Regions from separate parts of the Janthinobacterium kochi genome, predicted to be linked through region 4. Evidence: predicted binding sites of a transcription regulator. Region 4 holds the regulator's gene; each other region holds the start of a gene.
What was found. Region 4 encodes sigma-54, which starts transcription at its own class of promoters, with help from an activator protein. Its sites were predicted from a motif close to TGGCANGNAANCTGCTTT; they were not measured.
Positions count from the first base shown of each region.

Region 1: a site for sigma-54 is predicted at 1,881-1,898, ahead of ACQ4WL_RS02635 (urease accessory protein UreD). Genes of this name have one in related genera too.
Region 2: a site for sigma-54 is predicted at 1,372-1,389, ahead of ACQ4WL_RS13300 (PEP-CTERM sorting domain-containing protein). Genes of this name have one in related genera too.
Region 3: a site for sigma-54 is predicted at 2,279-2,296, ahead of ACQ4WL_RS15930 (EDSAP-1 family PEP-CTERM protein). Genes of this name have one in related genera too.

Region 1 covers NZ_JBNYXO010000001.1:554,360-557,765, forward strand. The annotation lists gene ACQ4WL_RS02630 (EAL domain-containing response regulator) at 1-1,798, shown strand, start outside; gene ACQ4WL_RS02635 (urease accessory protein UreD) at 1,929-2,801, shown strand; gene ACQ4WL_RS02640 (urease subunit gamma) at 2,827-3,129, shown strand; gene ACQ4WL_RS02645 (urease subunit beta) at 3,223-3,406, shown strand, end outside.
Region 2 covers NZ_JBNYXO010000005.1:133,120-136,525, forward strand. The annotation lists gene ACQ4WL_RS13290 (tetratricopeptide repeat protein) at 14-787, shown strand; gene ACQ4WL_RS13295 (LOG family protein) at 799-1,344, shown strand; gene ACQ4WL_RS13300 (PEP-CTERM sorting domain-containing protein) at 1,639-2,241, shown strand; gene ACQ4WL_RS13305 (YgjP-like metallopeptidase domain-containing protein) at 2,381-2,893, opposite strand; gene ACQ4WL_RS13310 (KGG domain-containing protein) at 3,035-3,406, opposite strand, start outside.
Region 3 covers NZ_JBNYXO010000006.1:266,719-270,124, forward strand. The annotation lists gene ACQ4WL_RS15920 (type II secretion system F family protein) at 1-77, shown strand, start outside; gene ACQ4WL_RS15925 (LytR C-terminal domain-containing protein) at 89-1,132, shown strand; gene ACQ4WL_RS15930 (EDSAP-1 family PEP-CTERM protein) at 1,202-2,191, opposite strand; gene ACQ4WL_RS15935 (hypothetical protein) at 2,402-2,548, opposite strand; gene ACQ4WL_RS15940 (hypothetical protein) at 2,564-2,860, opposite strand; gene ACQ4WL_RS15945 (hypothetical protein) at 2,937-3,248, shown strand; gene ACQ4WL_RS15950 (dodecin) at 3,276-3,406, opposite strand, start outside.
Region 4 covers NZ_JBNYXO010000022.1:32,659-36,064, forward strand. The annotation lists gene ACQ4WL_RS26615 (enoyl-CoA hydratase/isomerase family protein) at 1-442, opposite strand, end outside; gene hpf (ribosome hibernation-promoting factor, HPF/YfiA family) at 578-940, opposite strand; gene ACQ4WL_RS26625 (RNA polymerase factor sigma-54) at 1,010-2,488, opposite strand; gene lptB (LPS export ABC transporter ATP-binding protein) at 2,493-3,248, opposite strand; gene lptA (lipopolysaccharide transport periplasmic protein LptA) at 3,248-3,406, opposite strand, start outside.

The DNA of each region.
Region 1 (3,406 bases), on a different contig from region 4:
GCAGCTGGCGCAGGAGCGCGCCAACCTGGAGCGGCGCGTGGCCGAACGCACGGCCGAACTGGAACAGGTGGCCAGCACCCTGGCGCGCGAAGTGCAGATCCGCCGCGCCAACGAAGAATTGCTGCGCCTGTCGGGCCAGGTCTTCGAAGCGACCCAGGACGCCATTTTGATCACCGATCCGACCGGCATCATCGTCACGGCCAATCCAGCTTTTACACGCATCACCGGCTACGCGGCGCAGGAAGTGGTGGGCACGGACATCATGCGCCTGCACGCCGAGCACACGGGCGAAGCGGTGCTGCTGGCCATGCGCCAGGGCTTGCGCAGCAGCGGCTGCTGGTCAGGCGAGGTGCAGACGCGGCGCAAGAGCGGCGACACCTATCCCTGTTTGCTCAGCGTGTCCACCGTGCATGGCCCGGACGGCGGCGTCGTCAACTACGTGGGCGTCTTCCTCGATATCAGCGAGCGCAAGGCCGAGCAGCATCTGATCGACTTCCTCTCCTACCACGACGCGCTGACCGGTTTGCCGAACCGCGTACTGCTGCGCGAGCGCTTCGAACAGGCGCGCGCGAATGCCCTGCGCGACAGCCAGCAAGTGGTGCTGATGTGCCTGGACCTGGACCGCTTCAAAAACATCAACGATTCGCACGGCCAGGCCGTGGGCGACAAGGCGCTGCAAGTGGTGGCGCGTTTCCTCTCCGGCTGCGTGCGCGAGGGCGACACGGTGGTGCGCCAGGGCGGCGACGAATTCCAGATCCTGCTGCAGGACGATGCCCTGCTGGGGCGCACGCTGGCGCTGGCACAAACCATCCTGGCCGGCTTGCGCGAAGAGCTCAGCGTCGATGGCGAGCGCCTGGCGCTGACCACCAGCATCGGCATCGCCATGTGCCCGGCCGACGGTGATAGCCTCGACGACGTGCTGCGCCACGCCGACACGGCCCTGGTGCGCGCCAAGGAAATGGGGCGCGACCATTACGCCTTCTTCACGGAGCGCATGGGCAGCGATATTCGCGCCCGCCTGGCCATGCAGCAGCAGCTGCGCGGCGCCATCTGCCGCGATGAATTCGCAGTGCATTACCAGCCGCAAATGTGTTTGCGCACGGGCGCCTTGCTGGGTGCGGAAGCCCTGCTGCGCTGGGATAACCCGGTGCTGGGCAAGGTGCCGCCCGGACTGTTCATCGCCCTGGCCGAGGAATACGGCTCGATCACGGCCATCGGCGAATGGGTGCTCGAAAGCGTGTGTGCGCAAATCCGCGCCTGGCACGACGCGGGCCTGGGCAGCATCAAGGTGGCCGTCAACCTGTCGGGTAAACAGTTCGCGCAGGACCGCACGGTGCCTTTCGTCGAGGCGACCTTGCGCAAATACGGCATCGCGCCCGCCTGCCTGGGTATCGAGATCACGGAAAGCACGGTGATGGGCGACCCGGACAAGGCGGTGGCGGCGCTCACGCGCCTGAAGGATATCGGCGTGGGCATTTCCCTCGACGACTTCGGCACCGGCTATTCCAGCCTGGGCTACCTGAAGCGCTTTCCCATCGACGTGCTGAAGATCGACAAATCCTTTGTCGACGACGTCACCACCAGTAGCAGCGATGCGGCCATCGCCCGTTCCGTCATCTCGCTGGCGCACAACCTGGACATGCGCGTCATCGCCGAAGGTGTGGAAACGCGCGAGCAGGTGGCCTTCCTGACGGAACACGGCTGCGACGAAATGCAGGGCTATTATTTCAGCCGGCCCCTGGCCGCCGAGCCATTCACGGCCTTGCTGCGCGAACGACGCACCCTGGCCGTGGTGTAAGCGCTGCGGTGCGGCCGACGCACCATGCCGGTGCATTCGCTGCAGCGTGGTGCACGATTCTCACTTTTCCTTTCCCTGACGCTGGCACATATCCTGCTTAGGTAATCGCTTATTTACGCGATTGCCCCGCATGCCAGACAGTACCCATCCAGCCATGCCGAATCAGGCCGAGGCCAGCGCACACGGCGCCTGGCAGGCGCACCTGCGCCTGGGCTTTGCGCTGCACGATGGTGTCAGCCGCCTGGTCGAGCGCACGCACAGCGGCCCCTTGCGCGTGCAAAAGTCCCTGTATCCGGAAGGCGATGCCGTCTGCCACGCCATCATCATCCATCCGCCCGGCGGTGTAGTGGGCGGCGACCAGCTGGCCGTCGACGCCACGGTGGGCGAGGGTGCGCACGCGTTTCTCACGTCGCCGGGCGCGGCCAAGTGGTACCGCGCCAACGGCCATGTCTCGGGCCAGCACATCGTGCTGCGCGCCGGCAGCGGCGCCGCTATCGAGTGGCTGCCGCAGGAAAGCATTTTCTTCGACCAGGCTTGCGTGCGCCTGCGCCACGAGGTGGAATTGGCGGCGGACGCCAGCTACATCGGTTGCGACATCGTCTGCCTGGGCCGCAGCGCCTCGGGTGAAATTTTTAACACGGGCAGCATCGATCAGCAAGTGCAGATCCGCCGCAGCGGCAAGCTGCTGTGGTGGGAACAGGGCGTGCTGGCCGCCGGCGGCGCGCTGATGGCCAGTCCACTGGGATTGGGGGGCCACACGGTATGCGCCACCCTGATCGCCGTCGGCACACCCGTTTCCTCCGCCGTGCTGGCGGCCGTGCGCGAGATCACCGTGCCGGCCGGTGCCGCATTCGGTGCCACGCACATGAAATCGCTGGTGGTGGTGCGCCTGCTGTGCGGCGACAGCGAGGCGGCGCGCCGCATCATGCTGGCCGCCTGGCAGCTGCTGCGCCCCGCCATGCTGGGGCGCGACGCCGTCGTGCCCCGCATCTGGAACACTTGAACAGGAAAGAAGCGCAAGGAAAACCATGGACCTGACTCCCCGCGAAAAAGACAAGCTGCTCATTTTTACGGCCGCACTGCTGGCCGAACGGCGCCTGGCGCGCGGCTTGAAATTGAATTATCCGGAAGCGGTGGCCCTGATCAGCGCCGCCATCATGGAAGGCGCACGCGATGGCAAGTCGGTGGCGCAGCTGATGTCGGACGGTACCAAAATACTCTCGCGCGCTGACGTGATGGATGGCATCGCCGAGATGATCCCCGATATCCAGGTGGAAGCGACCTTCCCCGATGGCAGCAAGCTGGTGACCGTGCATCACCCGATACCGTAGTTTTTCGACCGGCCAGGGCGCCACCCGCGCCATGGCTGTTTTCGCGCCGGCGACCCGCCGGCAAGCGTAACGCGATCTTTGAAGGAGCCCCTCATGACCCCAGGCGAATACAAACTGGAAGAAGGCGAAATCAGCCTGAATGCGGGCCGCGCCACGGCCACCGTGGTGGTGGCCAACCGGGGCGACCGGCCGATCCAGGTCGGCTCGCATTTTCACTTTTTTGAAGTCAACCCGGCGCTGGCCTTCGAGCGCTGGCGCGCCTACGGCATGCGCCTCA
Region 2 (3,406 bases), on a different contig from region 4:
ACAGGAGAGATGTATGGCTTGGAAACAATTCCCCTATCCGGACGCAGCATATGTCTACACGCCGCAGACCCTGGAAGCGGCCTGGGCGCGCCTGCATGCGGGTGACGTGGAGCCTTTTCCCACGCACTCTGCTTTGGTGCAGGCCTGGCTGGCCTTCCATGCGGGCGACTTCGAGCGTGCCGTGAAGCTGGGCCTGGCCGTTGGCGTGCCCGGCTATGCGGTGGCGCACAAGGCGACCTGCATCTATGCCACGCACCTGGAAGTGAGCGACAGCCAGAAACTCGACATGTACGAAGAAGTGGCGGAGCGCTGCGAGCGCCAGCAGAACGAGCAGCCGGACAACCCGGCCGGCTACTACTGGCATGCCTACAGCCTGGGCCGCTATGCACTGGGCACCTCCGTCGTCAAGGCCCTGGCGCAGGGCATGGGCGCGCGCGTGCGCAACAGCCTGGACCGCACGATGACGGTGGCGCCCATGCATGCGGAAGCGCATATTGCGTTTGGGATTTATCATACGGAAATTATCGACAAGGTCGGCGCCATGATCGGCAGCCTGACCTACGGCGCCAACAAGGAAGACGGCTACCAGCATTTCAAGACGGCGCTGGCCCTGACGCCGTATTCGGCGCTGGCGCACAGCGAATATGCGCGCGCCTTGAACATGCTCGACGGGAAGAAAAAGCTGGCGGAAGCGCTGGCCCTGTATGAAAAGGCGGCCGACTGCGTGGCACTGGACGCCAAGGAACGCCTCGAGGTCGAGGCGGCGATCGATGAATTGAAAGAATAAGGACTACTGTGATCAAGGCTTTATGTGTGTACTGTGGCGCCAACGCGGGCGTCTCGCCGGACTATGCCGTGGCGGCGCGTGAACTGGCGCGCGTGCTGGTGGCGGAAAATATTTCACTGGTGTATGGCGGCGGCAAGGTTGGCCTGATGGGGGTGATCGCCGATGAAGTGTTGCGCCTGGGCGGCGAGGTGACGGGCGTGATCCCCACCCAGTTGGTCGAGCGCGAAGTGGGCCACACGGGCTTGACGCGCCAGTTCATCGTGAAGGACATGCATGAGCGCAAGGCGATGATGGCCAGCCTGTCCGATGCCTTCATCGCCATGCCCGGCGGCTATGGCACCCTGGAAGAGCTGTTCGAGATGCTCACCTGGGCCCAGCTGGGCTTGCACGCCAAGCCCATCGGCTTGCTCAATGTCGACCGTTTTTATGATGGCTTGCTGGCCTTCGTGGAAAACGGCAGAGAGCAGGGCTTCATCCGCCCGCAGCACGCGGCTTTCCTGAACGCCGATGCCGATCCTGCAGCGCTGGTGCAGCGCCTGAAGGAGTGCGCGCCCTAGCGCCGTCGATGCCATGCGATACAGCCATGCCCTGGAAAGTGCATGGCTTTTTTTATTTCCGCACGGGAAAATTGATTAAGCTCAACAAATCAATTAATAAAAATATGGCTACAATATTTCTTTTAATCCATGTTTTTTTGAAAATGAAGATGCATTTTATGCATGAGTGTGGTCTACTGGCATTGTTCAAAAGACAGGCATGTCGAACACCCAGCGCCGCGCCTGCCGCTACGACGCCTCGGTATTGCAAGTTGCCACAGCCACGCTACTTCATCATCTCGAAAGGATACTATTTTGAAACCTATGACCCTCTTGCGCGCGACTGCTGTCGCTGCCCTTCTCGCCGCTGGCGGCGCCCACGCGCAAACCACCACCATCGGCTTCGATGGGCTGGAACAGCCGGGCATCCTCGGTTCCGTCTTCAATTCCTATTCCGAAGGCGGCTACGATTTCGACAGCAGTTTCCTGGGTCTGTTGAGTTCTGCGCATCAAAGCAACTTTGCCTATGCGGGTTCGGCCGGCCTTGGCGCCACGTTCCTGTCGACAACAACGCTGAGCCGTACCGACGGCGCCGCCTTCTCGCTGAGCTCGATCAGCCTGGCGGACTTCGTGAGCTTGCCTGGCTCCTACGACGTGACGTTTGTCGGCCATCAGGTGGGCGGCAGCACGGTGACCCAGACCTTCAGTCTCGATGGCAGCCATACTTTCAGCGATTACACGTTTACGGGCTTCAACAATCTGCTGTCGGCATCGTGGAAGGAAGGCGCCTTGCACACTTTTCAGGTCGATAATATCGCCGCCAGCGTGAGCGCCGTGCCGGAACCGGCCACGTACGGCATGCTGCTGGGCGGCCTGGGCCTGCTGGCCTTCCTGCGCCGCCGCAAGAACGCCGCCTGAGCCTGAACATGGCGCCGGCCACGCCGGCGCATACGCGCATACGTTTAAGCCGCCAGTTTTACCAGGCGGCTATGCTGACAGGCTGACGCACGCGAGCATCGCCCCCGTGCAACTGCGGGAGGCCTGCGTTACGCGCGCGTCATGACCACAGGCGCTGACCCGACAGGTCGAGCTGCGTCAGGTACAGGCGCACGTCGAATTCGTACTGGTGGTATTGCGGTTCCATATACGCGCACAGCTTGTAGAACGCCTTGTCATGTTGCTTTTCTTTCACATGCGCCAGTTCGTGTACGGCGATCATGCGCAGGAATTCCAGCGGCACTTCCTTGAACATGGTGGCCACGCGGATTTCATGCTTGGCCTTGAGCTTGCCGCCTTGCACGCGCGAGATCGAGGTATGCAAGCCCAGCGCATGCTGGATCACATGGATCTTGCTGTCGAACGCCACCTTGTTGATGGGCTCGGCATTGCGCAGAAATTCATTTTTCAAGTCTTGCACGTACTGGTACAGCGCCTTGTCGTTGCGCACATCGTGCGCGTTCGGGTAGCGTTTTAACAGGACTTCGCCCAGCTTGTCTTGTGCGATCAGTTGTTGCACTTGCGCCTGCGTTTGTTCGGAATAGGCGCTCAGGTATTTCAGGGATGGCTGCATGCGGAGAAGGGCGGGGCGGGGCGCGGAGGTGTCAGTAAGGCGAGAATGTACCATACCGCCGCGCCCCACGCTGTGCCAACCCTTGCACGGGGCCGCCAGGGCCGCCCCGTGCCGCCGTCAAGCGGCGCGCGCAGGTCAGCCCTAGCCCTCGCCTTTGTCGTCCTCGTCCTTGCTGCCTTGCCGGCTCGCCTTGGCTTGCTGCTCTGCGCTGCCGCTGCGTGCCGTGCTACTGTTGCGGCTTTCATTGGCGCGCTGGGCCGATTGCCGGCTTTCGCCGCCCTTGCGGCCGATTTCCGCCATGTGTACACGGTTGCGGCTGACGGCTTCACCGCCTTTCTGCCCGGCCCGGCGTGCTTCTTCCGAGTCGAATTCATGCGCCGTGCCCTTTTGATGGGCTGCCTGACCGCCCTTGCTGGCAATTTCGCGTTGCTGCTCTTCGTTCATGGCGGCGAAACCACGTTTGCTCGTGCCTTTGGCACTGCCCGCTTCACCGACTTTCTGGCTGCTGCCAGC
Region 3 (3,406 bases), on a different contig from region 4:
CCCTGATGCTGGTGCTCATGGGGCCGGCCGTGATCGAAGTCTATCGCGTGCTCGTGCCGGCCATGGCCAGCCGCTGAAAGGAGTCACCATGCGCTTGACGCTCTCCCGCCTGGCCGTCGCCTGTGCCTGCCTCGGCCTGGCCGCCTGTACCACGCAATTGGCGCATGCACCGGTGCCGGCGTGGCCTGACGCCGATGCCGCCTATGTGGCGGGGCGCCAGCATTTCGAGCGGGGCGACCTGCCCGCCGCGCAAGCGGCCTATGCGCTAGCCCTGCGTCATGCGCCGCGCCACGTGAATGCGCGCAACGGCCTGGCCGTGCTGCATGCGCAGCGGGGCGAACATGACGCGGCCATCGCCCAATGGCAGACGCTGACGCAGGAAGCGGGCATGGCGCGGCCGCAGCAGGCCTATCTGTTCAGCAATCTCGGCCATGCCTATTATCTGAGCGGGCGCGATGCGCAAGCCTTGCCCGCGCTGGAACAGGCGTGTCTGCTCGATCCGCTCAATGCGCTGGCCTGGCGGCATCTGGCGCAGGTGCTGGAGCGCCTGGGACAACACGAGCGCGCCGCCCTCATGCGGCGCCAGGCGGCCAGCTTGCAGGACCACGACTTGCGGCGCGACATGGCCTTGTTGCGCGGCGCGGCGCCGCCGCAGCTGGTGCCCGTGCCTGCGCCGGTGCAGGATGCGCTCGCCATGGCGCGCGTGGAGATCACGCAGAGCGATGGCATGGCCCAGCTGCGGCGCGTGCCCGTCGCCGCGCCGCTGCGGTCCGTGGCGGCGGCTGGTGCGCCGCATCCGCGCCTGGAAATTGTGAATGGCAACGGCGTGCCGGGCATGGCCGCCTCGCTGGCGCGCAGCCTGGCCGGCGCTCCCGTGCAAGTGGTGCGCCTGGCCAATGAAACCAGCTTCCAGGTAGCGCGCACGCGCGTCGAATACCGGCCCGCGCAAGAGCCGGCGGCGCGCCAGCTGGCCCGCCAACTGGGGACGCAAGTGCAGACCCAGGCCGCCGACTGCCCTGCCAGCGAGCTGCGCCTGGTACTGGGGCGCGACCTGAGTGACCCGGCCATGTTGCACCGCTATTATCTGCAGCAATTGCAGCTGGCGCGCCAGGCGCTGGCACGGCTCGGTTAAAACGCCTCTGCTGGCGTAAAAGACACGCGGCGCCTTGGCGGGCGCCGCGTGTCTTGAGCATGCCGGTTGCTATGTCGGCTGGCGCCGGCGCGTGAAGGCCAGGGCGGTCAGTCCCAGGCCCAGCAGGAACAGGCTTCCCGGCTCCGGCACGGCCAGGGGATCGATGACGACGATGTCGGTGCGCGTGGACTTGGAAAAGTTCAAGGTATAGCTGCCAGCGGGCAGGGCGAAATTCGAGGTCAGGGAAAACAGCGCAAAGCCATTCGTGAAGGCGCGTCCGGTGGCGGGGTCGTTCGTGCCGGCCGTCAAGTTCAGGCTGAAGGGGTCGAGGCTGCCGACCGTATGGTTGCCGTTGATATCGCTGCCATTGCTGGCGTCGCCATCGGGCGCGAACTGGAAGATCACGCCATCGGCATTTGCATTCGACAGGCAGCCGACGGGGCTGGCGCTGTTGCAGGAGATATTGAAGATATCCATGATCGACACGTTCGACTTGTCGCCCATGGTCGTCACACTGGTGCGCAGATCGCGCCGTCCCATGAAGCTGAAGGTGATGAAGCCGGCGCTCGACAGGGTCAGATTGACGGAACCGGTGAGCGTGTCGCCGGCCATGGCCGTGGCGGCGCCGACGGTGTTGCGCTGTGCTTCCGCCACGGCGCGTACGGTGGCGCCGCCATTGAGTATGTTCCCGAAGGCGTGCGCATCGCCGCGTGCAAATTCCAGCGTGGAACTGGGACTGGGTGCGTAGTGGTTCTGCGGCAAGCTGCTGCAGCCGCCGCCCGAACACACTTGCAGCACGTCGGCGTTGGCGGCCGGCCCGGTATTGACGGCGCGCGGATTGACGGCCACGCCGCCTTCGAAGAAGGCGCTGTCGCTGGCATTGCGGTTGGCGCCTGCCAGCGACAAGCTACCGGCACTGGTGGTGATGCGAAAATTGTTCAAGTCGTTGACGGCCAAGCCGTAGGCGCCGGCCTGCGCCTGGCCGCTGGCCAGCAGGCTTGCCGCCACCAGTGCGCCCAGCCAGCGCAGCGTCTTGCTTCGTGTGTGCTCGACGTTCATCGCAGCCTCTTATCGTGGTCAGTCTCGGAAAATCCGGGGGACAAAGAATCCAGAATGACTTGCCTGGATTCATTTCGTAGACACAAATAAGCAGCTTGCATGCCACACAAAAAAAGTGAATTGAATCAATTACTTGCGCAAAGCGGACTGAGCTAGATAGGCGAAGTGTAAGAAAGGCCGACGCCGCTTGGCGGGCGGCGTCGGCCAGCCTCAGGTACCGCGGTGATAGCCCAGGTGGCTACCCGAATTGCTTGCGCAACCGCAACCGATGCGCGCCACTTCCTCACCTTCCGTCAATTTCCAGTTGGTAATCGTCGTGTGCTGCCAGTCGATGTCGCTTTTCTTGACAGGTTTCACCGTCAGCGTGCGTTGTTACACATCCGTGAATTCCATCAGTTCCTCATCGTCGGCGATGTCGAACTGGCGTTGAATCAGGGAAATACCGAAGCGGTCGAGTGCGCCATAGCGCTGCAGTACGTCGCGCAGTTCGCGGAAGCAGGCCAGGTCCTCGGGCAGCAGCGGGTCGACGGCAGAAATATCGGCAACCGGTTGCCATTCATGGCGTGGATGTTCAGGCTGTGCATGATAGGCTCCTGTTCCCCGTGATGAGTGGCCCAGGCTGCCGGAGGGGCACCGGCACGCCTGGCGAAATACCCATCGTGGCCGCAAAGCTGGTGCGGCGCTTGCGCCATATCAAAGGTGCGGCACATCGCATCTCGTCCGACATTGCCCGGTAAAATAGGCCATGGCAAACAAAACCCCCACCTTCCCCGGCGCACGCACGGGCCGCGGCCAGGTCCTGGCCGTGCTGCTGTCGAACCGCGACCAGTCCGGCGCCGAGCCCCTGCAAGGCCGCGTCTCCCTGGCCGCCATCGTCAAAGCGCTCAAGCGTAAATACCACTGGCCCATCGAGACGCACAGCTTTCCCGCGAATACGCAGGATGGCCGCGCCAGCTGGGCGACCGTGTACAGCTTGCCGGAAAAGGTCATTCAAGCCGCGCTGGAGGCCGGCGGCCGGGAGTGGCTGGAGAGCCGGGCGGTGGTCGGGCGGCGTTGAGCGCGCCGCCTGTCTTACTCGATCCCTTTATTCGAGCCGGAAGCCGACCTTCAGCGTGACCTGGAAATGCGCCACCTTGCCGTCGACGATATGGCCGCGCGACTCGGTCACTTCATACCAGTCCATATGCTTGACCGTGAGCGCCGCCTTGGCAATGG
Region 4 (3,406 bases):
AACCAATATTGACTTCCGGCATGGCCATGCGCGTGCGGCCCGTGACGATGCGCAGGCGGTTGCCTGGCCCGGCTTGCGCCACGCCCATGCCGCCGCCCATGACTACGCCATCCATCACGGCGATATACGGTTTCGGATAGAAATGAATCAAATGGTTTAGCGCATATTCTTCCGTAAAAAAATCTTCCAGCTGGGCGCTGCCGCCTTGCGGCGTGGCCAGGCCCGCATCGTAAAAGAAACGGATGTCGCCGCCGGCGCACAGGGCCTTGTCGCTGCTGGAGCGAATGATGACGGCGTCCACCTGCGGATCGTCGCGCCAGGCCAGCAGGGCCGCACTCAGCGCGCGCACCATATCCAGCGACAGGGAATTCAAGGCTTTCGGGCGGTCGAGCACGATGTGGCCCGTGCGATTGCGGATGGAGGTCTGGACGAAGTCGCTCATGGCAGGCAGGAAAGAAGTGAAAGTGCAAACATTCTAGCGCCTGCACGGGGAACATTGCGTTCAACAGGTCCGGGCGCAAAAAAGGGCGCAAGATGTGCGCCCTTAGTTGATCACAACTGCTGGAAGCGGGTGGCCTTAGACGGCGACGACGGCGTCTTCCTCTGAGTTGTCTGGCAGATGCTTGATCGCCTCTTTACCGTGCCCTTGCACTTTGGTTTTGTACTTCATCACTTGCCTGTCCAGCTTGTCGATCAGGGTATCGATGGCGGCATACAGGTCGTGCGCCAGGCTTTCCACGTAGACGGTCTTGCCACTCAGACGCAGGTTGACTTCGGCCTTTTGACGTTTTTCTTTCTCTTTGAGGTTATCCACGGTCAGAATCACGGCAATATCGATAACTTGATCGAAATGACGTTTCACACGCTCCAGCTTCGTTTGTACGTATTCACGGATGGCTGGTGTGACTTCGAGATGATGTCCGCTGATGGTGAGATTCATACACACTCCTAAAGATGATCGGGTTCGTGCGGTCCATCGACTCCGGCCCGCAGAGGAACCGAAAAAAACTTACAAACACTTACGCAGGCTCACTGGCGGAATTTTCAACGCTTCCCGGTATTTGGCAACAGTACGTCGCGCAATCACCATGCCTTGTTCCCCCAGCATGTCCGCAATCTTACTGTCGGATAAAGGATTTTTAGGGTCTTCAGCTCCTGTCAGTTGCACGATCAATGCCCGTATCGCCGTCGATGACGCTTCGCCCCCCGCTTCGGTGGCGACGTGGCTACCAAAGAAATATTTCAACTCGAACATGCCGTGCGGGGTCAGCATGTACTTTTGAGTTGTTACCCGCGAGATCGTACTCTCGTGTAAACCCAGTGTATCAGCTATTTCACGGAGCACAAGGGGGCGCATGGCAACGGCCCCATGCGAGAAAAAGTTCTTTTGTCTTTCTACTATCGCCTGCGCCACGCGCAGGATCGTGTCGAAGCGCTGGCGCATATTCTTGATCAGCCACTTGGCTTCCTGCAACTGTGCGCCCATGGCACCCTCACCCTTGCCCTGCTTGAGCAGGTTGGCGTACATGGCGTTGACGCGCAGGCGCGGCATGACGTCATTGTTCAGGGTCACTTGCCAGCCATTGCGCGCGCGCTTGACGACGACGTCGGGCACCACGTAATCGGACACATCCGAGGCAAAGACGGCACCCGGATGCGGATTGCACTGGCGAATCACGGTCTGTGCTTCGCGCAAGTCTTCCTCATCGCAATCGAGTGCTTTTTTCAGCTTGTTGAAATCGCGCTGGGCAAACCAGGCCAGATGCTTTTCCACGATAACAAGGGCCATGCGCCGCGTCACCATGGCAATATGCGGCAAACGCTTGATTTGCAGCGCCAGGCATTCGGACGCATTGCGCGCGCCCACGCCGGGCGGATCGAAACTTTGCAGCAGAGACAAGGCCGTGCGCATCTCGTCGGCGTCGATTTCCAGTTCTTCCGGCAGGCGCGCCAGGATGTCGTCGAGCGACTCTTCCAGGTAGCCATTGTCGTCGAGCGCATCGATGATCAGCTCGACCAGCGCGCGGTCACGCAATTCGAGCACCGTCACGCGCATCTGCTCCATCAAGTGTTCGCGCAGGGTGCAGTGGTGGGCTTCGAGTTGCGGACGGGAATCTTCGTCGTCGGGCGCCTTGCCCCGGCTCGCCTCGCTCCAGTCGCTGTCGCCGCCATCCGCGGCGGCCGGGCCCTCGCCCGCCTCGCCGTCAAAGGTTTCTGCTTCGGCCGGTGCTGCAGGCGCATCCTGGCCTGGCGGCTGGGGCGGTGCTTCGGCCGGCGCGGCCGTGGAACTCAATGCCCCGTCGGACAGCAGGCGCAGCGAACGGTCGAGCGGGTCATCGAGGCGCTCGAGCAAGGGATTGTCCGTCAGCAGTTGCTCTAGTTCCTGGTGCAATTCCAGGGTAGACAATTGCAACAGGCGTATCGATTGCTGCAACTGCGGCGTCAGTGCCAGGTGCTGCGAAGTGCGCAGCTGCAATGATTGTTTCATTGGCTCACATACGGAAGTGTTCGCCCAGATAGACCCGGCGTACCGACTCGTTGGCGATGATGTCATCGGGGCGTCCCGACGCCAGCACGGAGCCCTGGTTGATGATGTAGGCACGGTCGCAGATACCCAGCGTCTCGCGCACATTATGATCGGTGATCAGCACGCCGATATTGCGCTCCTTCAAGAAGCGCACGATACGCTGGATCTCGATCACGGCGATGGGGTCGACACCGGCAAACGGTTCGTCGAGCAGCACGAAACGCGGGTCGGTAGCCAGCGCGCGGGCAATTTCCACGCGGCGCCGCTCGCCGCCCGACAGGGACAGCGCCTGGTTCTCGCGCAACTTTTCAATCTGCAAGTCGGCCAGCAGTTTATCCAGGCGCTCCTCGATCTCGGCCTTCTTCAGGGGACGGCCTTCGACGGTCTGGATTTCCAGCACGGCGCGGATATTATCTTCCACCGTCAGCTTGCGAAACACAGACGCTTCCTGCGGCAGATACGACAGGCCCATCTGCGCGCGGCGGTGGATCGGCAGGCGGGAAATGTCCACGCCGCTGATATCGATGCTGCCGCCGTCCGACGGCACCAGGCCGACGATCATGTAGAACGAGGTGGTCTTGCCGGCGCCGTTCGGCCCCAGCAAACCCACCACTTCGCCACATTCGACTTGCAGCGAGACGTCATGCACGACCTGCCGCTTGCCATAGGTTTTTTGCAGCCCGCGAACGATCAGGGTGCTGCCGCAACGTGTATTGTCCATTATTTATTTCCTGGCGCAGGCGTGGCCGGCGCTTTCTCCGCCGCCGGTGCCTTGGTCTTCGGCTGGATCACCATGCGCACGCTGCCGCCATCCGGGGTGCTGGTGCCGCTGTTGGAATTTTCCATCGCAAACTCTTCCTTGCGGCTGTCATACGAAAT